DNA from 4 places in the Roseibium sp. LAB1 genome. Region 1 is predicted to be linked to each of the others. Evidence: predicted binding sites of a transcription regulator. Region 1 holds the regulator's gene; each other region holds the start of a gene.
The links. Region 1 encodes PhoB, which activates phosphate uptake and scavenging genes when phosphate is short. Its sites were predicted from a motif close to TGTCATNNANCTGTCAT; they were not measured.
Positions count from the first base shown of each region.

Region 1 (5,741 bases):
GCCAGCAGGCGGGAAACCGGTTCAGGATAGGCGTGACGGTCCAGAATTTTTTCAAGGACAGGACCCAGCGCAACCGCACGGCCGCGCACATCAAGCCCTTCCACGGCAAAGGGCCGGACAGCGTCCAGCCCCGCAGGCGTAATGCCCAGTTCATCAAGATTAAGTGCCACTTGGCTTGCCTTATGCTGCGCCGAAGCACCAGGCCAGAATGCCCTTCTGGGCATGGAGCCGGTTTTCGGCTTCGTCAAACACAACGGAGTTGGGACCGTCCATGACGTCCGAAGTGACTTCCTCACCCCGGTGGGCCGGCAGGCAATGCATGAACAGGGCGTCCTGGTTTGCCTCAGCCATCAGGCGCTTGTTCACCTGATAGGCACTGAGGAGATTGTGACGCGATTCCGCGTCGTCATCGCCCATGGACACCCAACAGTCGGTAACGACACAGTCGGTCCCCTTGACCGCCTCATATGGGTCCGTCGTGACCTGAATGGAACCACCCTTGGCGCGAGCGGTCTCGATCAGGTCCATCGGCGGCGCCAGTTCACTCGGCGTCGCGATGCGCAGTTCGAAGTCGAGGCGTGGTGCGGCATGGATCCAGGAGGCAAGCACGTTGTTGCTGTCGCCTGTCCAGGCGACGCTCTTGCCCTTGATCGAGCCGCGATGCTCTTCGAAGGTCAACAGGTCAGCCATGATCTGGCAAGGATGCGAGACTTTGGTCAGACCGTTGATCACCGGCACCGTGGCATTTTCCGCAAGTTCGCGCAGTTCGTTGTGATCGAGAATACGGATCATGATCGCGTCGACGAAACGGGACAGAACCCGTGCCGTATCGGCAATGGTTTCGCCGCGGCCGAGCTGCATTTCAGCACCGGTCAGCATCAGGGTCTCGCCGCCAAGCTCGCGCATGCCGACATCGAAGGAAATGCGCGTGCGGGTCGACGGCTGTTCGAAGATCATGGCCAGCACCTTGCCAGCCAGCGGGCCCTGGCCCCGGTGCACACCATTTCGGCTCGACTTGATCTTCCGGCTGGTGTCCAGGATGGCGCGCAGTTCGTCGCCTTCGAAGTCCGTCAGATCCAGAAAGTTCCGGTAGGTTCCGTTTGCGGTCATCAGGCCGCTCCTTCCGCCAATTTAGCTTCCACCGCAACAGCTGCCTGATCCAGGCGCTCGACGGCAGTGGAAATTTCATCTTCGCTCATGGTCAGTGGCGGCATGATGCGCACCACGTTATCGCCGGCAGGCACTGCCAAGAGACCCGCTTCACGGGCCGCAAGAACGTAATCGGCTACCGGCACCACGCATTTCAGACCGAGCATCAGGCCATTGCCGCGCACTTCCGCCAGCACGTCCGGATGGCTGTCCACGAGCCCGGCCAGCTTCTGCTTGAAACTCAGCCCCTTCTGCCGCACGCTTTCCAGGAAACCGTCTTCCAGCACCACGTCCAGCACCGCATTGCCAACCGCCATTGCCAGCGGATTGCCGCCAAAAGTGGTGCCATGCGTTCCGGGAGAAAGGGCTGCCGCCGTTTCCTCGGTTGCAAGGCATGCGCCCATCGGGAAACCGCCGCCGATCCCCTTGGCAATCGCCATCAGGTCCGGCTCAACGCCCGCCCACTGGTGAGCGAACAGCTTGCCGGTCCGTCCGACGCCGGTCTGGATCTCGTCGAAGATCAGCAGAATGCCGTTGTCGTCGCAGATCTTGCGCAGCGCGCGCAGGAAGTCGGCCGGGATCTCACGAATACCGCCCTCGCCCTGAACGGGTTCGATGGCGATGGCCGCCGTATGAGGGCCGACGGCGTCTTTCAACGCGTCCAGATCACCAGCCGGCACCTGGTCGAAACCGGGAGCCTTCGGACCGAAACCCTCAAGATATTTTGCCTGGCCGCCAGCCGCGATGGTCGCGATGGTCCGGCCATGGAAGGCGCCTTCGAAGGTAACGATGTGGAACCGTTCGGGATTGCCATTGTCATAATGATAGCGGCGCGCGCATTTGATCGCGGCTTCCATCGCCTCGGCGCCGGAATTCACGAACAGCACCTTGTCGGCGAAGGTAGCCGCGCACAGGCGCTGCGCCAGCCGCTCGCCATCGGGGATCTGGTGCAGGTTGGACGTATGCCATAGCTTGGCGGCCTGATCCTGCAATGCCTTGACCAGATGCGGATGGGCATGACCGAGTGCGTTGACCGCGATGCCGGAACCGCAATCGAGGAATCGTCGGCCGTCAGTCGTTACCAGCCAGACACCTTCCCCATGATCGAAAGACAGGTTCGATCTTGCGTAATTTCCGAATAGTGCAGTCGCGGACATAACCTCGTTTGTCTCCCTTAAACGCCCTTGCTGTCCCAGCGTCGCCTCGACGCCGGGCCGTCACCTTGAAAAGATGCCGAAGGGCCAAAACGCAACGTGCCGCCCCGATGAGGCGGCACGTAGCGGCTTTCTTATACACTGCCGGTACCATGCGCTGTCAATGGAAATGCCGCACAACACATTTCAGATGTCACGGAAGGCAGATTTCGTAAAATTCTCAATGACCTCGCCATAATTGGGGAAAAGTCGTTTCATCCCCAACTGGTTTGGGTCCGGCGGTTGCCTGACAAATTAACGTTATTGTAACCTCTCAGCAATCAGACACGAGATCTCGTGAGGCAAATCAACAAGAGGCACTAGATCTGCCAGCATTAGGCGTGCATGTGCATGCTTAACACGGGGTTAATGGCCGCAGGTCGGTCGAACTAAAGGGTGCGGCGATGAGTTGGACAAACGAACGGGTTGAGCTTCTCAAAAAGCTTTGGGGCGACGGCTTGAGCGCGAGCCAGATTGCAGGCGAACTGGGTGGCGTCACCCGTAACGCCGTGATCGGCAAGGTGCACCGTCTTGGTTTGTCCGGCCGTGCCAAGTCCACTTCGTCAAGCGCGAAGCCTCGCCGGCCGCGCTCGGCCGCGCCTGCGACGGGTGCCGCGCCGAAGAAACCTGTCACGTCTCATCCTCAGTCAATTGGCGCAACGGCCCTGAAAGCCGACATTTCGCCGGCGCCTGTGGTGGAAGCCAAGCCGCGCGTGGAACCGATTGCCGAACTGGTGCCGATCTCGCAACGGGCCACAATCCTGACGCTGACCGAGCGGACCTGCAAATGGCCGATTGGCGATCCGGCAACCGACGACTTCTATTTCTGCGGCCGCCAGTCCGACGCCGGCGTCCCCTATTGTGTCCATCACTGCAAGATTGCCTATCAGCCGGTCGCCGACCGTCGACGCGATCGCAAGACGATGGCCCAGGCAGGCTGATAGCCTCCAGGCAAACCCAGCTCATGAAAAGCCCGCCGTTCTGGCGGGTTTTTTTGTTTAGGCTTTCACACGGAGGGTTGCACAGCCCTTCCAGCGGCATCAATGCCGGATCTCATCCTGAGATGACAAGGCTCTTGGTCAATTCTCTAACGCACCGTCGGCTCGCCAAAAGGCAAACATCCTGAAGCGCAAAAAGCCCGCTCGAAAGCGGGCTCCTTATTGCTTATTCCGCATTAGGTGCTCAGGCGGTTGCTGAAGTGAACTGGTCGTTGAAAGCATAACCGGCGCCGCGAACGGTACGGATCGGGTCCTTCGCCTTGCCCTTGTTCAAAGCCTTGCGCAACCGGCCGACGTGCACGTCGACAGTGCGTTCGTCCACATAGACGTCATGGCCCCAGACCCCATCGAGCAGTTGCTCGCGGGAAAAGACACGGCCGGGCGACGTCATCAGGAACTCCAGAAGGCGGAATTCGGTCGGCCCCAGGTGGATTTCCTTGGCGCTGCGGCGAACCCGGTGGGTTTCGCGATCCAGTTCGATATCCCCGGATCGCAGCATGGTGGACACCACTTCCGGGCTCGCCCGCCGCAGGATGGCGCGCACACGGGCCATCAGTTCGGGCACCGAGAAAGGCTTGACCACATAATCATCGGCACCGGTCGACAGGCCACGGATACGCTCCGCTTCCTCGCCGCGCGCCGTCAGCATGATGACCGGCAGGCGTTCGGTATCCTCGCGCGCCCTGAGACGGCGACACAGTTCAATTCCGGACAGGCCCGGCAGCATCCAGTCGAGCAACAACAGATCCGGCAGGCTTTCCCGCAGGCGGATTTCCGCCTCGTCACCCCGGACACAGGACTCGACCGAGTACCCTTCCGCTTCCAAATTGTATCTCAAAAGAAGGCTGAGCGGTTCTTCGTCTTCAACGATGAGCACCTTCGGCATACATCTCGCTCCAATTACCGCAACCGGCGCCCGAGCGCCGGCCGTTTAGACTTTTTTGCAAATCCGTCGAACGTGAGCGGTCAGACCGCGCCTGTTTCGTCTACCTTTGCCCGGTCTTCCGGCAGACGTTCGCCAGTGACCATGTAATAGACGTTCTCGGCGATGTTGGTCGCGTGGTCGCCGATGCGCTCGATGTTCTTGGCGCAGAACAGCAGGTGGACGCACTGGGTGATGACGCGCGGATCTTCCATCATGTAGGTCAGGAGTTCGCGGAAGATGGACGTATAGATCGCATCGACCTCGGCATCGGCTTCCTGAACCCTGCGCGCGGCTTCCGCATCCTTGCGGGCGTAGGCATCCAGGACCTGCTTGAGCTGGGACAATGCCAGCTCGGTCATGTGTTCGACACCGATCGCGAGCTTCTTGTTCTGCAGGTCGCTGTCGATGGCGATCACCCGCTTTGCCACGTTCTTGGCAAGATCGCCGACACGTTCCAGGTCGTTGGCAATGCGCGTGGCAGCGGTGATTTCGCGCAGGTCCTGCCCCATCGGCTGGCGGCGGACGATCAGCTCGATCAGCTTCACTTCAAGTTCGTTGTAAAGACTGTCCAGACGGACGTCGCCCTTGATCGTCGCCTTGGCAAGCTCCAGATCCTGCGACACCAGCGCAGAGACCGCATCGGCGAAAGCTTTCTCGGCAATACCGCCCATTTCTGCGACCTTGCCGGCCATGGCCGTCAGTTCGTCATCGTAAGCCGTGACTGTATGTTCAGACATCCTGTGTCCCCTTCAGAAACCTAAAAAATGCTTAGCCAAAGCGGCCCGTAATGTAGTCCTGCGTACGCTTGTCCTTCGGGTTGGTAAAGATGTCCTCCGTCAGACCTTCCTCCACCAGAACACCAAGGTGGAAGAACGCGGTACGCTGAGACACACGGGCAGCCTGCTGCATCGAGTGGGTCACGATCACGATGGTGAAGTTTTCACGCAGTTCGTCGATCAGCTCTTCCACCTTCGCCGTCGCGATGGGGTCAAGCGCCGAGCACGGTTCGTCCATCAGGATCACTTCCGGGCTCACGGCAATCGCACGGGCGATGCAAAGACGCTGCTGCTGTCCGCCCGACATGCCGGTGCCCGGCTCGTCCAGACGGTTTTTCACTTCTTCCCAAAGGCCGGCCTTCTGCAGGCTGGACGCTACGATTTCATCCAGCTCGGCCTTGCTGCGGGACAGGCCGTGGATCCGCGGACCGTAGGCGATGTTGTCGTAGATCGACTTCGGAAACGGGTTCGGCTTCTGGAACACCATGCCGACCTTTGCGCGCAGCTGCACCGGATCGACCTTGGGATCGTAGATATTCTCGCCATCGATCTTGATCGAGCCTTCGACACGGCAGATGTCGATGGTGTCGTTCATGCGATTGAGCGTGCGCAGGAAGGTCGACTTGCCACATCCGGACGGGCCGATGAAGGCCGTTACGGAGCGCGGCTGGATTTCAATGTCCACGTCCTTGATGGCGTG
Region 1 covers NZ_BAAGIB010000002.1:813,540-819,280, forward strand. The annotation lists gene ACYQ54_RS13660 (Hsp33 family molecular chaperone) at 1-170, opposite strand, end outside; gene argF (ornithine carbamoyltransferase) at 181-1,110, opposite strand; gene ACYQ54_RS13670 (acetylornithine transaminase) at 1,110-2,306, opposite strand; gene ACYQ54_RS13675 (GcrA family cell cycle regulator) at 2,747-3,283, shown strand; gene phoB (phosphate regulon transcriptional regulator PhoB) at 3,525-4,226, opposite strand; gene phoU (phosphate signaling complex protein PhoU) at 4,307-5,002, opposite strand; gene pstB (phosphate ABC transporter ATP-binding protein PstB) at 5,034-5,741, opposite strand, start outside.

Region 2 (5,741 bases), on a different contig from region 1:
CAAACCGTCGAGATAACGTGCGGACGCCAGCTTTGCCGTCTTCAGGTTCATTTCCGCGGACGTGCCGCCGATAACGATCGCAAGGTGATAGGGTGGGCAGGCCGCGGTGCCAAGCGTGAGGATCTTTTCCTTCAGGAATTCCACCAGCCGATCGTGGGTCAGCAGCGAGGGCGTGCCCTGGAACAGGAAGGTCTTGTTTGCCGAACCGCCGCCCTTTGCCATGAACAGGAACTTGTAGGCATCTTCACCTTCGGCATAGAGCTCGATCTGTGCCGGCATGTTGTTGCTGGTGTTCTTTTCCTCGAACATGGAAATCGGCGCGAGCTGAGAATAACGCAGGTTCTTCTTGAAGTAGGCGTCACGGGAGCCTTCGCCGAGCGCGGCCTCGTCGGAACCGTCGGTCCAGACCCTGCGACCCTTCTTGCCCATGATGATCGCGGTGCCCGTGTCCTGGCACATCGGCAGAACGCCATGCGAGGCGATGTTCGCATTCTTGAGAAGATCGAATGCGACGAATTTGTCGTTCTCCGTAGCTTCCGGATCGTCGAGGATCTTCTTCAGCTGTTCCAGGTGACCGGGTCGCAGGAAATGGTTGATGTCCTTGAAAGCCTCTTCGGCAAGCAGCCGAAGGCCTTCAGCTTCTACGACCAGCACCTCTTCGCCGTTGAACTCGGCTGTCTTGACGTGGTCCGAAGTCAGTTTCCGGTACGGTGTCTTGTCTTCTCCCTGGGGAAAAAGAGCGCTGTGCTGATAGGCAGGAGGTGTGAGCGGAGCGTTCATAGGAGGCTTTCCTGATCTGGCTGCTTCCCTTTTCATCCGGAAGCGCTGGAACGTTGAGTGCTGTTCTCATACGGCAAAAAGGCTGCGGACGCCAAGTACCGCAGCCTGATCAAATGGTCGGAGCCGGAAGTCCTGAATGCCGGTAGGCTGTCAGCGGATCGCCGTGAGGTCCAGGGTCACCGTGACAATGTCTCCGACAGTGTCGGTGCCAACGCCGCTACCGAGCTGATAATCCAGCCGGTTGACGATTGCCGTGCCCTTGGCAGTTGCTGTGTCGCCGGCGATGTCGAGCGTGAAATCCATCTCGACCGGCTGGGAAATGCCTTTGATGGAGAGCGTTCCTTCAGCCCGGTAGCTGTTGCCTTCGACAAGTTCGACCGAGTCGGACTTGAATTCAGCAGTCGGAAAGTCGCCTGCGTTGAACCAGTCCTTGCCCGGCAGGGTTCCATCGAACTGCGCATTGCCGGTCGTGGCGCTCATCGGTTTGATGTCGGCGCTGATCTTTGCGGTCTCGGGAGAGGCCGGGTCGAATTCGATGTCTGCTTCCCAGGACGCGAAGACACCCGTCAGTGTACTCCCGCCCTGTTTGACCTCGAAACCGAGCTTGCTCTTGTCCGGATCGACCTTCCAGGTGTCGGCAAAGGCCGGCGCAGTGAATGTGGTTGCCGACAGGACTGCCACGGCATAGGTGAAATGCTTCAATGTCATCTGCGGATTTCCAGTTCGTGTTGTCAGCTGTCGGCCTTGGCCGGAGACGTTGAAATCATGCGTTTCAAGGTGGCGTCGCGGGCGATGAAATGGTGTTTCAAAGCTGCGGCGACATGAACCACAATCAGCGCGATCAGCAGATAAGCGCCATATTCATGCAGCAGCTTGAAGAAGCTTTCGGCCTGTTCCTGGGTGCCCAGCATCCCCGGTACCGGAAGATGTGGAACCGGCCAGGTGTTGAACAGAATTGTCGGAATGCCCCAAGGCGATGCTGACACCATGAACCAGCCGGTCAGGGGCAGCGCGAACAGGAGGGCGTAGAGCCCGACATGACCCAGATGCGCCCCAGCCTTTTCCAGCGGGTGCATGTTCTCGGGCAGTTTCGGCGAAGGATTGAGAAGGCGCCAGGCAAGACGCAGGACCGCAAGGGTCAGCACGACAAAGCCAAACGACTTGTGCAACTGGTACAATTCAAAGGTTGCCTGGTCGGTCTGGGGAAGCTGGTGCATGTAAAGGCCGAGGCCAAGCATGCCGATGATCAGCACGGCCATCGTCCAGTGAAATGCGATGGCGATCCGTCCGTACCCGGTTGAAGTGTTGCGCAGCATGGCAGCTCCTGCAAAACGGAGGCCGGGCGACCCGGCCTCCGCGGGTGTCAGATCAGTTGGTCGCGTCAGCCTTGAGAGCTTCGGAATGGAAGGTGACGGTGACTTCGTCTCCTACATAGGGAGCATACATGTCCATTCCATAGTCGGACCGCTTCAGAACGGTGGAAACGGCGAAGCCAGCTGCTTCTTTCTTGGCCATCGGATGCTCACCAAGTGCGGTTACGTCAACGGTCAGGGTCACCGGCTTGGTGATGTCCTTGATGGTCAGGTCGCCTGTCACTTCAAGCTGGTTGTCACCGGTCTTTTCGACCTTGGTGCTCTTGAAGGTCGCCTTCGGGAACTTTTCGGCGTCAAAGAAGTCCGCGCTCAGGAAGTGTGCGTTCCGCTCTGCCCAGAAGGTGTCGAGGCTGCCAACGTCGATCGTGAATTCGATGGAGGAATTGGCAGGCGTATCCTTGTCGATCAGCAGCGTGCCTTCCCAATCACCAAAGCGGCCTTCGGTCGTGGAATAGCCAAGGTGGTTATAGGAGAAAGCCAGGTTGGCGTGGGACTTGTCGAAGTCGTAGGCAACCGGTTCGGCGAGGGCTGTGCCCGCGACGAGGGAAAGGGCAAGCGCAGAAGCTGCGAGACGGATCATGATCAAACCTCATAGATGTTACCAGAAGCGTTCGCTCATGAACGCTGCAGGCTGGAACATAGGAACAAAATTGTGCGGTGCAATTTGACTGACTGTTCGTAAATGTTGAACAATGACGGGCTCGATCCGTCCCTCGTTGATTTCGTGATCTTGTATAAAATTTCAATAGGTGAAACACGTAGCCCGGCCGTCATGCCGCACCCATTGAGAATCGGGATAGAATTCCAGATCAGAGGCGAATGATGAGTTCTTTCAATTACCGGTTGCTGAAACGGGCAAGTGCATGAATTTGCGATGGAAGTTGCAGTGTCATCGTTTCATCAAGAAATTCAGGCACATGTTTGCAGCACTTCCCTTTCAAATGGTGTTCTGCTAGCCCCATCGAAGCTCCGGACAACAGTCTGGAGACACAGGAGACATAAACGTGAAACAAGCCGTCGTTGTGTGCCACCGCGGAGCCAGTCTTCATGCTCCGGAAAACACGATCGCCTCTCTCGAAGGAGCCATTGCACTGGGAGCAGAGGTTGTCGAGTTGGATGTGCGACCGTCGAAGGATGGCATCCTATACGTGATGCATGACGCGACTGTTGAGCGGACGACCGATGGTACCGGACGTATTTCCGATATGACGTCCGATGAAATCGACCGTCTTGATGCCGGGAGCTGGTTCAAGGAGGCTTTCAAGGGCGAAGGTGTCCCAAGGCTCGACGTATTTCTGGATACCTGTAAGGGCCGTATCGGCACTTATGTTGAAATCAAGGAAGGCGATCCCGCTGAAATTCGGGATATGCTGGCTATCCGCGGCATGCTGAACGATGCCTGGACCTTTTCTTTCGACCAGGCAATCCGCGCCGAAGCACGCGCAAAGGTACCTGACCTTAGACGCATGGTTCTCTTCGCCCATGTTGGGTCGGTGGAACGCGCTGTCGCCCAGGGTGCGCATATTCTGGAATTCCATGAAGACGATCTTGAAGAAAAGTTGATCAACGAGGCGAAGCAGGCCGGGTTGATTACCCAAATGTTCTATGCTGGCTCTGAGCGAGAGATATTCGAAAAAGCCGTTCGGTGCGGGGTCGAGCAGATGAACATCGACCAGGTCGAAATCTTCAAGGCGGTGGAAAAGGAACTGTTGGCGCCTGCTTGAAGTAAGGCAAATGATCTCGGGCAGAGCCTGACATCGCCCGACGCCTTCGGGCGCCAGACCAAGTTTATTGCAGTGTCTGAAAATAAATTTTTCAAACAGGTGCCGTCGTTTTGACGCAGCAGCACAGGTATCTATGATTGAGGGGTTTCCACAAATGCTCACAAACACAATCTTGAATAGTTTTAATATTAAAATTTTATCTAATATTTGAAAAGTTCAGAAACGTTAGAAAATAGAACAATTTTTACTAAAAGTATGAAGCAGCAAGATTTCGAAATATAATTCAAGTCTTGTTAACGGGGGCGGAATAGCTTGCCGAGGTTCGAAATCGGGCCATGAGGGGGCTGTTATGTCCAGCAAAATGATCGTAAATCGCTCCAGTCAGGCCATTTGTATTACTGCAAAGTCTGGCTACGCTGGACACTTCCGGGACGTTCAGGTCCGCCTGGCAGCATCACTATTGCTTGCTGCTCTCCTGATCTTCTGGTTTTCGCAACAAGCCGTTTCTCAAAGCGTTGAAACAGGTGCTACGCCGTGGAACTGGTCTGTCGAGCGGGTCAGCGGGCGGGTCATGGTGCAAACGCGGACGGGTGAAACGTTCGCTGTCAAACGCGGCATGACGGTCCGCAAGGGCTGGAAGCTGAAGACCGGTGGTGGCCGTGTGGTTATCAATCGGGGCGAAGAAACTTTTGTCGTTTCACCGAATTCTGTCGTCACGCTTGAACCCAAGGGTGTTCTGATCAAACGGATGGTAATTTACCAGGATCGTGGTCAGGTGGATGTTGACGTTAAGCGCCGGTGGTATCGGCACTTCAAGGTGGAAACCCCGTTTCTGGCCGCTGTTGTCAAAGGCACCCGGTTCAGCGTCCGCGTGGGTAACAGGGCCGCGTCCATCAAGGTAGGCCGCGGCGTCGTCGGTGTTCACGACTTCGCCTCCGGTGACCGCGCCGATGTTGGTGCAGGTCAGGCGGCGGCAACCAGCCCTTCCCGCCGAGTTGGACTGTCTGTCAGCGGCAAGACCAAGCCCGAAGTTCGGTCCGGACCGAAAAGGGCGCCCGCATTTGAAACGCGTGTCGTGAAGAACGTGCCTGCAACCAGGGACGAAGCTAGAACTGCCAATAACAAAAGCCGTGGGAATTCTTTTAATTCCCGATCCGAAGGCAAGGGCAATTCCCGTGGCAACGGCAACTCAGGCAATGGCAATTCCGGTAATGGCAACAACAATGCCGGTGGCAACGGAAATTCCGGCGGAAACGGAAACGGCAATTCGGGTGGTAATGACAATTCCGGCGGTAACGGCAATTCCGGTGGCAATGGCAACGGGAATGCCGGTGGTAATGGAAATGGGAACGGCAATTCCGGCGGGAATGGTAACGGTAATTCCGGTGGCAACGGGAAAGGGAAAGGCCGGTAACGGTCCATCCCGGAGTCGATCGGCCTCAGACGTGAGATTTCGTATTCAGATTATTGCCTGGAGCGCCGCTGCAGGGGCTCCAGACACAGAGACGACAAGCAATCCTTCCGGCTGGATGAATGGCGCACAAGTGCGAGCTACGTAGTTGCCAGAATCTAGCAAGATTACGTAGATGGATTCTGCTTGGTCAATTAGGTTTATCGCAAATAACAACGAGCGTTGATAATATTAACCGACTGTCTTCACTTTGGGTTAAGCGCTGCAGTGTTAAACAAAAACCAGGGGATTTGTTCGTCTGTCCATGGGGCGGCGTACGTCGTTGAATGACGGTTGTAGCGTGATGAAGAGCGAGATGAAAAAAGACGGTACGTGTTTGGTGAAGGAAGGTGCGGTTTCATTGCTGCGCACTCTTTTGCTCGCAGTTCTGATCTTGCACCCGGCATCTGCAAT
Region 2 covers NZ_BAAGIB010000004.1:289,753-295,493, reverse strand. The annotation lists gene ACYQ54_RS22755 (fumarate hydratase) at 1-780, opposite strand, end outside; gene ACYQ54_RS22750 (YceI family protein) at 931-1,488, opposite strand; gene ACYQ54_RS22745 (cytochrome b) at 1,512-2,096, opposite strand; gene ACYQ54_RS22740 (YceI family protein) at 2,149-2,733, opposite strand; gene ACYQ54_RS22735 (glycerophosphodiester phosphodiesterase family protein) at 3,158-3,877, shown strand; gene ACYQ54_RS22730 (FecR domain-containing protein) at 4,227-5,291, shown strand; gene ACYQ54_RS22725 (FecR domain-containing protein) at 5,644-5,741, shown strand, end outside.
Region 2: a site for PhoB is predicted at 3,127-3,143, ahead of ACYQ54_RS22735 (glycerophosphodiester phosphodiesterase family protein). Genes of this name have one in related genera too.

Region 3 (5,741 bases), on a different contig from region 1:
GCCGAACGACACCATAGCGGGCGGCAAACTTCGATCCTTGTCCCGTTTCATGCTCATGAATACGCCGTGCCAAGTCGTTGGTTACGCCTGTATAGAGCGTCCCGTTCTTGCGACTGGCAAGCATGTAAACCCAAAACCGCCTCACATACGGATAGGAAGCAGCATGGATTGCAGGGTCAAGCCCTGCAATGACGACGGGAGTTTTTTAGAACAAAACACTTCAACCTACCGTCATGCCCATGCCTGTGAGCAGCATCCGTTCTGCGGCCTCATTTCGCGATCTATGTCGACAGGAAAGTCAACATATCCGAATCCGCCTTAGCTGATCAGAAAACAGGCCTTGGATGAGGACATTCGACACCTCACCCCATCCGTCATGCCATGGCTCGACCATGGCATCCATGCCGAGACCTCACCACGCAATCAGTCTCGAAAACATGCAAGAAACGCGCAGCAGCGTTGAACGATCAAAGCACCCGCTGCCCGTTCCGCCAGGCCTGCTTGATGAAGGGATGTCCGTTGAGGACGCCGACATGAAGCAGGTCGGCGCGTTTGCCCTGTGCGATCTCGCCTCTGTCCGACAACCCTGCAACTTCGGCCGGGGTTTTCGAGACCATCCGGATAGCTGCCGGCAGGTCGGCTTGAAACGCCTCTCCCAGCCCGACGAGGAAGGCGCAGTCGAGCAGTGAGCGCGGGACGTAGTCCGACGCCAGAATGTCGACCAGGTCTTCGGCGAGCAGATCGCTGACGGCGATATTGCCTGACTGGGACCCGCCGCGAATGACGTTGGGCGCACCGCCAACGACATGCATGGCATGGCGCTTGGCCTTGCGGGCTGCCTCCAGTGTGCAGGGAAATTCCGAAACGCTGATGCCTTCCCCAAGTGCCTCGTCGATATGCTCAAGTTCCGTATCGTCGTGACTGAGCAGCGGCAGTTTGTGCGCATGTGCCAGCGCGACCACCGCCGGACGAACCTTCGAGCTGATCTCGTCTGAAAAATTCAGGAGCGCCTGCGTTTCCCGCTCGGCAACGGCGCGCGTTTCGCCCGTGTCGGCCATGCGCCGGTGGATATAGGCTTCAACGTCCTTGCTCTGGCGCCGGCCCGGCAGATGTTCCATCACCGACACCATGCGCACGATGTCCTTGCCGATGTTTTCCTCGGTCAGGCGAGGCGTCTCGCCATCGGTGATCTCGCAGCGCAGGTGCACCAGATGTTCCGATTTCAGCATGCCCCCAGCCTGAAGCGTTTCCAGGGCGTCGATCATCGGAGCCAGGATTTCGCGGCGCTCAGGGTTCTTGATCGTCGCGCCAACGCACAGGCTGTCGAATACGGTGGTGATGCCGCTGCCGATGATCTGGGCATCATGAGCCATCGCCGCCCGCAGCGGATCCCAGCGCACATGAGCGCGCGGAAAGACATGTTTTTCGAAATGGTCGGTGTGAATGTCGACCAGCCCCGGCAGCAGGTAATCACCGTCGAGATCGAACCCGGTCTGCGGCCCGTTGCCCTGATCAACCGAGACGATCCCTTTATCGGAAAAGGCAATGTGACCGCTGACGACTTCATCCGCGAGCACGAGCCGGGCGTTTTTCAGAACAGTCAGAGCGCTGCCGGAGGGCACGCGATTGTCGGCATAAGTCATGGAAACTCCTTCCGGCGAACGGGGCAAGCGAATTCAAGGATGGTCCGGAAGCGGACCGCAAAGAAAGACAGCTCCGCGGAACCGGGAGCGAACTGGGCCCGGAAACAAATCTGAGTCCGGTTGAACGACCGATGATCTAACGCTCTTTCGCGCGCAATTTGTGACAGTGGTTCAACGGATCCATGACAATCCGGAAAAAATCTGCGGGCTGCAGGCGAAGGGATGGAAAATCTGGGTTGGACACAAAACTTGCGCTCAACCAGCCGGAAAGGCAAGAGGTCAAGATCAGAGCAGCGGGTGAGAAGCGTAATCTGGAACCGGATCGCGCTCAAGCAGGCCGAAGGCCAATAGCGCAACAACGTATGGTGCGGGCGACGGGACTCGAACCCGTACAGCCTAGGGCCGAGGGATTTTAAGTCCCTTGTGTCTACCAATTCCACCACGCCCGCTTTTCCCTTCCCCTAGCTCTCCTGCCGGAAAAGCGCAAGAAGGCACTGCAGCTTTTCACCGGGCAAGCAGGAAGTTTCCACGTCAGCCTGATTTTGCTGGAACAGAAGCTGGAAATTGAGCGCTTTGGACGGTATGTGAACAGGTAACGGATAATTGGTGCCGAAAAGGGCCGTGTCGGCTTACAATGGCACCGGATAATTGTGAGACACGGTAAACCCCATGGTCAGCTATATCGACGCTTCGGAAGCCCCTTTGAAAAACACGGGTCAGGTACGTTTGTACGGTCCTGAGGATTTTGAAGGCATGATGCGCGCAGGACAGCTGACTGCAGCCTGTCTGGACGAGTTGGCCGACATCGTCAAACCGGGCACCACAACCCAGGAAATCGACGACTTCGTCTACCAGTATGGCATGGATCACAACGCCATTCCGGCAACGCTGAACTATCGCGGCTACACCAAGTCCTCCTGCACGTCGATCAACCACGTTGTCTGTCACGGTATTCCCAACGACAAGGCTCTGCGCGAGGGCGACATCGTCAACATCGACGTCACCTTCATTCTGGACGGGTGGCACGGCGACTCGAGCCGGATGTACCCGGTCGGCCAGTTGAAGCGTGCCGCAGAGCGTCTGATCGATGTGACCTATGAATCGCTGATGCGCGGTATCGAGGCGGCCAAGCCCGGCAACACCACGGGCGACATCGGCGCCGCCATCCAGACGTTTGTCGAGGCGGAACGCTGCTCGGTGGTGCGCGACTTCTGCGGCCACGGCCTTGGCCTGCTGTTCCACGATACCCCCAACATCCTGCATTACGGGCGTCCTGGCGAAGGCGTTGAACTGAAGCCGGGCATGATCTTTACCATCGAACCGATGGTCAATCTGGGCCGCCCGCACGTGAAGGTTCTCAGCGATGGCTGGACCGCCGTCACAAGGGACAGGTCCCTGTCCGCACAGTTCGAACATTCCATCGGCATTACGCCTGAAGGCTGCCAGATCTTCACTACCTCCCCCAAAGGCATTCACAAGCCGGGCCTGCAAACGGACTGACGATCCTGCCAGAAACCCGGATTATTGGCGATGTGCCGTCATCTGACAGCAGCTGACGCAGGAGCTCATGAAAGAGACGATTTCCGCCAGTGAAACACCGGCCTCAACCGGTGGCGACCACAAGGGACACCGCCAAAGGCTGCGGGAACGGTTTCGTAAATCGGGCGAGCAGGGGCTCGCCGATTATGAGCTTCTGGAATTTCTGTTATTTTCCGCCCTGCCCCGTCAGGACACCAAGCCGATCGCCAAGGCGCTGTTGCAGCGCTTCGGGTCCTTTCCGGCCGTCCTGGCCGCGCCCAGGGAACGGCTGAAGGAAATTCCGGGTCTCTCGGACATCAGCATTGACGCACTTCAGGCCGTGCATGCGTCCGTGATCCGTTTTCACAAGGCCGGCCTGGAAAAACGGCAGGTTCTCGACAGCTGGCAGAAAGTCATGGACTACCTTCAGGTGTCCATGGGGCTTGCTCCCGTCGAGCAGTTCAGGGTCCTGTTTCTCGACAAGAAAAATGCCCTCATCGCGGACGAGGTTCAGCAGACGGGAACCGTCGATCACACACCTGTCTATCCGCGTGAAGTGATCCGGCGCGCCCTGGAGCTTTCAGCCACTGCGCTGATCCTGGTGCACAACCACCCGTCGGGTGATCCGACCCCGTCCCGCGCCGACATACAGATGACCAGTAAAATCGTTGATATCGCTGGTCCGCTTGGTATCGAGGTTCATGACCACATCATCGTCGGTCTGCGAACCAATGTCAGCTTCCGCAGCTTGCAACTGATCTGACCCGCCGGAACAAAGGATAGGCACAGGTTACGGGCCTGCGCAGCAAAGATCTTTCAGGCTGCTTGCAAAACCGGATCCGCCCTCCTGAGACTTTACCCTTAATTTACTTAGAATTTGGGGCATTCCTTAACCCAGATCGACAATACTCGGCCCAAAGTAACCGGGCTCGTATATGTACAATTCGTCTAAAAACTCCGGCGGCCAGATAGCAAACGCGATCATCATTCCGATGGTTGTTATCGTCATGATATCCGTGTTCGGTATCTTTGGCCTGCTGCACTGGTCTGCCCGTCTGTCAGACGAAACCGCTGTTGAATCCCAGAACAAGCTCATTGCCGGCGCCCTGCAACTGACCCAGAATTATATGGTCAAGCAGCAGAACGGCGTCGTGATCTGGGACGAAGCCTATCACCGGGTGAACCAGATCAACCCCGATGAAGGCTGGATCTACAACAACCTGATGCATTGGTTGTTCCAGAACCACGGCTTCACCAAGTCGATCCTGATCAACCGCGACTATGATGTTCAGACAGTCTATGCGCAGAACCACACCAACAAGTGGATGACGCAGGAGCTGTTCCAGGAACTCAAGCCCGCAATTGCCAAGGTTCGCGCCCGCTACATCATTTCCTTCCGCCGCACGCCGTCCGGTCTTTACAGCTTCGTGCCGCAAAGCAGCGATGCCCGCCGGTCGATTGCCGAAACCGGCGTCATCTCTCTGGCTGGTGAACCTTATCTCTTCAGTGCAGCCGCCGTCATGCCGCAGATCCAGTCGATCTCCCGGGTACGGTTTCCGCCCGCTGTACTGGTCAGCATGGTGCCCTTGCGCGGGGAGAAACTGGCGGAAATCTCGGAAATGTCGCGTCTTGACGGATTTGTTCTGGCCAACAACCAGACCGTTCGCGAGGGTGTCGGCCGCTATCTGCTCAGGTCGCCACTTGGACAGGATGTCGGCCTGATTGCCTGGCAGACGACCGAGCCCGGTACCCAGATGATACGACGGATCAATCCGTTTCTGGCGCTAGCCGCCTTCATGATCGCCGCCGTCGTCATCGCAGTGACCATCTTTACCCGTCAGATGACCAAGCGTCTGGCACGCAGTGAGGCCAAGGCCGTGCATGCAGCCCGCCACGACGCCCTGTCTGGCCTGCCGAACCGTGCCCGGTTCCATGCACTGCTGACGGACATACTGGACGAAAGCGCTGCCAATGGGACCAACACCGCCGTCGTCTATATCGACCTCGACCATTTCAAGGACATCAACGACACGCTTGGCCATTCCGCCGGCGACAAGGTGATCACCGCCGTCGCCCAGCGGCTGCGGCGCGTCATTCCTGAAACCGGGATCGTCGCGCGCATCAGCGGCGACGAATTCGCGATGGTCATCAAGGACTGCGAAGACGATGTCTGGCTGGAGTACATTCTCGATCAGGTTCAGGACGAGATCGGCCGGCCAATCATGATCGGCCGGCGTGAGCTTCATGCCAGTCTGTCCATGGGTGCAGCGGTCGCCCCGCGCGACGGCAACGATCCGGATGAATTGCTGCGCAAGGCCGATATCGCGCTATACGATGCCAAGGCGAATGGCCGGAACCGCCGGTCTTTCTTCGAACCGAACATGGAGCACCACGTCCAGTCCAAGGACCGGCTCTCCCGCGAACTCCGGCTGGCGCTCAAGAACGACGAACTGGACCTTGCCTATCAGCCGCAATCCGACACGTCGGCCAAACGGATCGTCAGTGTCGAGGCGCTGGCCCGCTGGACCAAGGAAGATGGCACCGTCATTTCCCCGGCCCAGTTCATTCCCGTGGCAGAGG
Region 3 covers NZ_BAAGIB010000001.1:495,221-500,961, forward strand. The annotation lists gene ACYQ54_RS02365 (GIY-YIG nuclease family protein) at 1-124, opposite strand, end outside; gene ACYQ54_RS02370 (alpha-D-ribose 1-methylphosphonate 5-triphosphate diphosphatase) at 468-1,643, opposite strand; tRNA gene ACYQ54_RS02375 (tRNA-Leu) at 2,007-2,092, opposite strand; gene map (type I methionyl aminopeptidase) at 2,313-3,143, shown strand; gene radC (RadC family protein) at 3,211-3,924, shown strand; gene ACYQ54_RS02390 (bifunctional diguanylate cyclase/phosphodiesterase) at 4,097-5,741, shown strand, end outside.
Region 3: a site for PhoB is predicted at 1,815-1,831, ahead of ACYQ54_RS02370 (alpha-D-ribose 1-methylphosphonate 5-triphosphate diphosphatase). Genes of this name have one in related genera too.

Region 4 (5,741 bases), on a different contig from region 1:
AAAGGCGCGTTCGACCACCGACTGAAACGCATGCGCGAACATGGTCTCAAGCCGGAATACCGGCTGGACGAGACGGAAGCACAGAAGAACCGCTTCATCGATTGCGGGTGGGGACGGCTGGTGTTTGCCAACACTTACAGCGAGACGGACAAGCTGGTCGAGGTGCTGCGCAACGAGCGGCCGGACCGGCGTGACATTGCCTTTTACGTTCGCGACCCGCATGTGCTGGTCGGCTCGGCTCCGCAGGAACTGTTCCTCGACCCCTCGCACACGTTCCGCCTCGAGCTGTCGACCTATCGCCCCGCCCGCAACCGGCGCAAGGGTTTCACCGTGCGCCGTCTGTCGTCACGCAGCGACGCGGAGGCAATCAACGAGCTTTATCTTAGCCGCGGCATGGTGCCGGTGCCGCCGGAATTCTTCTGGTCGCAACTCGATCCGCGCACCATCACGGTGCTTGTGGCCGAGGAAGACGAAACCGGCGTCATTGTAGGTACCGCTATGGGCGTCGATCACGACCGGGCCACCAACGGCGCCGATCTCGGCAGTTCGCTCTGGTGCCTTGCGGTTTCTCCGCAGGCGCGGTTTCCGGGGATTGGCGAAGCCCTGGTCCGGCGGATGGCGGAAGTGTTCAAGGGCAAGGGCACTCCGCACATGGACCTATCGGTCCTGCACGACAACGAACTCGCAATTGGCCTTTACGACAAACTCGGTTTCGAACGGGTTCCCTATTTCACCATCAAGCGCAAGAACACCATCAACGAAGCGCTCTTTGCCGGCCCCGCCGTTGAAGACAAGCTCAACCCCTATGCCACGATTGTCGTGAACGAAGCACGGCGGCGCGGCATCCAGGCGGAGATCATCGACGCGGAAGGTGGTTTCTTCCGCCTGTCCTATGGCGGCCGCTCGGTTGCCTGCCGGGAATCCTTGAGCGAATTCACCAGCGCGGTTGCCATGTCCATTTGCGACGACAAGGCAACCACTCGCCGGATCGTCGAACGGGCCGGTGTCAGCGTGCCTGACCAGATCCTGGCTGGATCCGCCGACGAGATCGCCGCGTTTCTGGACCTTCACGGCTCGGTCGTGGTCAAGCCTGCGCGCGGCGAACAGGGCAAGGGTATCGCCATCGGTCTGACAACCACTGAAGACGTGATGACCGCCGTCGATGTTGCCCGAACCTATTCCAACGACGTGCTGGTGGAGGAGTTTGTTACCGGTCAGGACCTGCGACTTGTGGTGATCGACTACAAGGTGGTTGCGACCGCCCTGCGCAAGCCGGCGGAAGTCACCGGCAACGGCAAGGCCACGATCGGCGAGCTGATCGAAATACAGTCCCGACGCCGGGCCGCGGCGACGGGAGGAGAATCGAAAATCGAAGTGGATGACGAGGTCCAGCGTTGCCTCAGCGCGAACGGCTTTCAGCTGGAAGATATCCTGCCGGAAGGCAAGACCCTGCCGGTCCGGCGCACCGCCAATCTTCACACCGGTGGCACCATTCACGATGTGACCGGTGAAACCCACCACGCCCTCATTGAAGCGGCGATCAAGGCGGCACGGGCCATTGAAATTCCGGTGACGGGCATTGACTTGATGGTCAAAGACCCGCGACAACCGGAGTACCGCTTTATCGAGGCGAACGAGCGGCCGGGGCTCGCCAACCACGAACCTCAGCCAACCGCAGAGCGCTTCGTGGACTTTCTGTTTCCCCTGTCGGTGCCCCAGCCCGTCAGGACGACCTTGAACCGGGCCGTAACATGACCTTGCTGAATATCGATATTTCCTATTTGAACGACAGATTGGGCGAACTGCTGAAAATCCCGAGCCCGACCGGCTATACGGACGAGATCGTTCGACATGTTTCCAAGGAACTGGAAGCGCTCGGCGTCTTTTACGAGATTACACGCCGCGGCGGCGTACGGGCCAGAGTGTCGGGCAAATCACGCCGGCCTGCCCGGGCCTTCGTCTCGCATCTCGACACGCTCGGTGCCCAGGTAAAATCCCTGAAGGACAATGGCCGGCTGGAGCTTGTGCCCATTGGACACTGGTCCGCCCGTTTCGCAGAAGGCGCCCGCACGACGATCTTTTCCGAAAGCGGTGCCTATACCGGCACCATTTTGCCGCTGAAGGCCTCTGGTCACACCTACAACAACGGTGTCGATGAACTGCCGGTCGGCTGGCCCTATGTGGAACTGCGCGTCGACGCCTATTCCAAGTCGGTAGACGACCTGAAGCGGCTCGGCATCGACATCGGAGATTTCGTCTCCATCGACCCGGCGCCTGAGTTCCTGGAAAACGGCTTCATCGTCTCACGCCACCTCGACAACAAGGCCGGGGTCGCGGTGATGCTGTCGGCGATCAAGGCGCTGGTGGAATCCGACATAGAACCGACGGTAGACGTGTTCTGGCTGTTCACGATTGCGGAAGAAACCGGCCACGGTGCTCAATCGATCCTGACACCGGACATTGCGTCGCTGGTCGCCATCGACAACGGCACCACCGCCCCGGGCCAGAACTCGGACGAATTTGGCGTCACCATAGCCATGGCTGATCAGACGGGGCCGTTCGACTATCATCTCACTCGCAAGATGGTTCAATTGTGCCGGGACAATGACATCAAGTTCCAGAAGGATGTCTTCCGTTTTTACCGCTCGGATGCGGCAACCGCCATCGAAGCGGGCGCGGATGTGCGCACGGCGCTGATCACCTTCGGCGTCGATGCAAGCCATGGCTATGAACGCATCCATATGCATGCACTGCGATCGCTTGCCGAATTGGCAACCGGCTACGCGCTTAGTCCGGTGGAAATCCAGCGCGATGCACGTGAATTTGCCGATCTTAAGGGCTTCACGCGCCAGCCGACTGCCGACGCCGATCAGACCCTCAATCCGGAAACGGATGAACCATTGCCGGAACCGGCGGGCGAATAACGCCCGCCGCCGCGTCCCGTGTCGTCAGCGGTCGAGGTCCGCGATCATGCGCAATGCCACGATCCGGGTTTCTGGCGCATCTTGTCTTCCAGGTAACTGAGCTCAAACCTGTCGAACAGCGTCACCAGCTCACCCGCGCTGCAACAGAAATGCGGGTGATCCTTGTCGTCGTCACCATCCCGGATCCACGTGTCGGCGGCACCTTCCGTCCCGATGCCTAAGTTGGCTTTGCGCTTCAACAGCATCGTCCCCTGATAGATCCCGCCAGGTTTCAGAACCCGGGCAATTTCCGGGATGGCAGTACGAACGTTCGACGGGTCGCCGTGACAGATCACGTTGAAGGCCAGGACGTGACGGCCATCGCCGCAGCCCATATCCGAAACCCTGACTTGTCCCCGCCCTTGCAGTCTTTCAATCACGCCAGCGACGCCCGGCGCCGGACACATCCAATCAGCAGGCGGGCTTCGGTCCGCGTGTTGGTCACGATATAGTCAGTCTGGTCGGTCACGACGAAGTCGACGCGTTTGGCACGCAAGGCTTCTGCGGCCGCAGTTCGACTGGTGACCGGAAAGAGCTCGAAGTGTGGTCCGTGGCATTTTCAAGGGCGTCCCTGAACGGACCCCATTCGACCTGCAGCCGCTCCAGCCCTTCCACATCGGCAACGGCCAGTTTGAAGGTATCAGCCAGGGATGAAGACAGGGAAACGGCAAGAACGGCAGCCGCAAGTGCACCGGATTTCAAAAAGCGCATGACGGGAACTCCTCAGTCAACCGAAACAAGGCCGGCAAGGCAGAGGGAGCCAACGGCATGGGCACCGCTGAACGTGACTGTAATATGTAATTTTTGCGAAATTAACATCCGCTTAGAACATAATCTCAAACAAAAATGTTCATTCATCTTATATCTGCCAAATAAATCTTGAGCTTATTTGTTTTCCGGCAAATCTTAATTGCATCATTGTCGTAAAACTTCATAAAAGTATAATCGTATAGACATCTGATCTCGGCACATGTCTGCTAGTTCGCTCTCCGTTTTTCGGAGGGACCGATGCTGGTCATTGAGCAATTATCTAAAGTCTTTGGAGACCTGACCGCGGTGGACAGTGTCTCCCTTGCCATCCCCAAGGGACAGATGGTCGGCGTGATCGGCCGGTCCGGTGCCGGCAAGTCCACGTTCCTGCGCATGATCAACCGGCTGGCCGACCCCAGCCGGGGGACGATCCTCAACGAGGGACAGAACATCACGGCCCTGAAGGGTCGCGATCTGCGGCTTTGGCGCGCGTCCTGCGCCATGATCTTTCAGCAGTTCAATCTCGTCGAGCGCATGGATGTGCTGACCAATGTCATGGTTGGCCGCATCGCCCACACAGGGTTCCTGCGCTCCATGACGCGATCCTTTACCGACGAGGACCGCGCCCGCGCTATCGAAGCCCTGGACCGGCTGGACCTTGTGCCCCAGGCGCTGCAAAGAGCGGGAACCCTTTCCGGCGGGCAGCAGCAGCGCGTCGCCATCGCCAAGGCGCTGGTGCAGAACCCGCGCATCATGCTGGCCGACGAACCGATTGCTTCACTCGATCCGGCCAATGCCAGCCGCGTGATGGACGCCTTGCGCGAAATCAACCGGACGGACGGCCTGACGGTTCTGGTCAACCTGCACACGCTCGATACCGCCCGCGCCTATTGCGACCGGATTGTCGCGATGAAGGACGGACGGGTTCAGTTCGATGGCACACCGGACGCCCTGACGAGCGAGAAGGTTCGTCAGATCTACGGCACCGACGATCTTTCCGGTGACATCAAAGAGGCAGTGACCTCCACCTCCCTTGCAACAGCTTCTTCAAGGCCGCCGATGAAGGCGGTCGGAACCTGATCCTCGCGAAACACGTGAACGCTCTCGCGATCTGGAGCGGCTTGCGCCGCACAACCTGCCGGACCAGCCGGCACCTAAGGAGACTTAAGATGAAGGCCATTTTTGCAGCAGCCGTATCCGTTGCCGTGCTTGCAGCCTCCCCGGCCCTGGCGGCAAGCTGGAAGGACCAGTACAAGACAGTCAAGTTCGGTATCCTGTCCGGTGAAAACGAAAAGGACCGGATCGCCCGTTACACGCCTTTCGAAAAGTACCTGGAGAACGAACTCGGCGTCGATGTCGAAATCTTCACCGCCGGATCCTATGACGGCGTGATCCAGGCCATGGCGGCCGACCAGATCGAATTCGCCTTCTTCGGGTCGTCTTCCTATGCCGCCGCCTACACCGAAACCAACGGCGGTGTCGTTCCGCTTGTCTCCCGCCTGCAGAAGGACGGTTCCACCGGATATTTCTCGGTCGTCGCCGTGCGTTGCGACAGCGGCTACAAGACCCTTGAGGACCTGAAGGGCAAGACACTGGCTTTTGCTGATCCGGACAGCACGTCCGGTTATGCCGTGCCTTACTTCAACCTCAGCAAACAGGGCTATGAGCCGAAAACCTATTTCGGTGCCATTCCTTTCTCCGGTGCTCACGAAACCGGTGTGCTCGGCGTCTACAACAAACAGTATGACGCTGCCGCCACTTACATCACCAACGAGGAAGACGGCATTCCTCAGCGCATGGTCACCAAGGGCATGATCGAAAAGGATTCGATCTGCACCATTTGGAAATCGCCTGAAATCACGTCCGGCCCATTGGCCGCCCGCACGAACCTGCCACAGGGCCTGATCGACGCCATGCGCACCGCCCTCATGGAGATCCCGGAAAAGGACACGCTGGCCTTCATCGAAATGACCGGTGGTGAAGACAGCACGCAGGAAGGCTGGATCGAGGTTGATCACGACCGATACC
Region 4 covers NZ_BAAGIB010000001.1:487,077-492,817, forward strand. The annotation lists gene ngg (N-acetylglutaminylglutamine synthetase) at 1-1,755, shown strand, start outside; gene ACYQ54_RS02330 (osmoprotectant NAGGN system M42 family peptidase) at 1,752-2,924, shown strand; gene ACYQ54_RS02335 (hypothetical protein) at 2,969-3,298, opposite strand; gene ACYQ54_RS02340 (hypothetical protein) at 3,429-3,674, opposite strand; gene phnC (phosphonate ABC transporter ATP-binding protein) at 3,972-4,793, shown strand; gene phnD (phosphonate ABC transporter substrate-binding protein) at 4,883-5,741, shown strand, end outside.
Region 4: a site for PhoB is predicted at 3,893-3,909, ahead of phnC (phosphonate ABC transporter ATP-binding protein). Genes of this name have one in related genera too.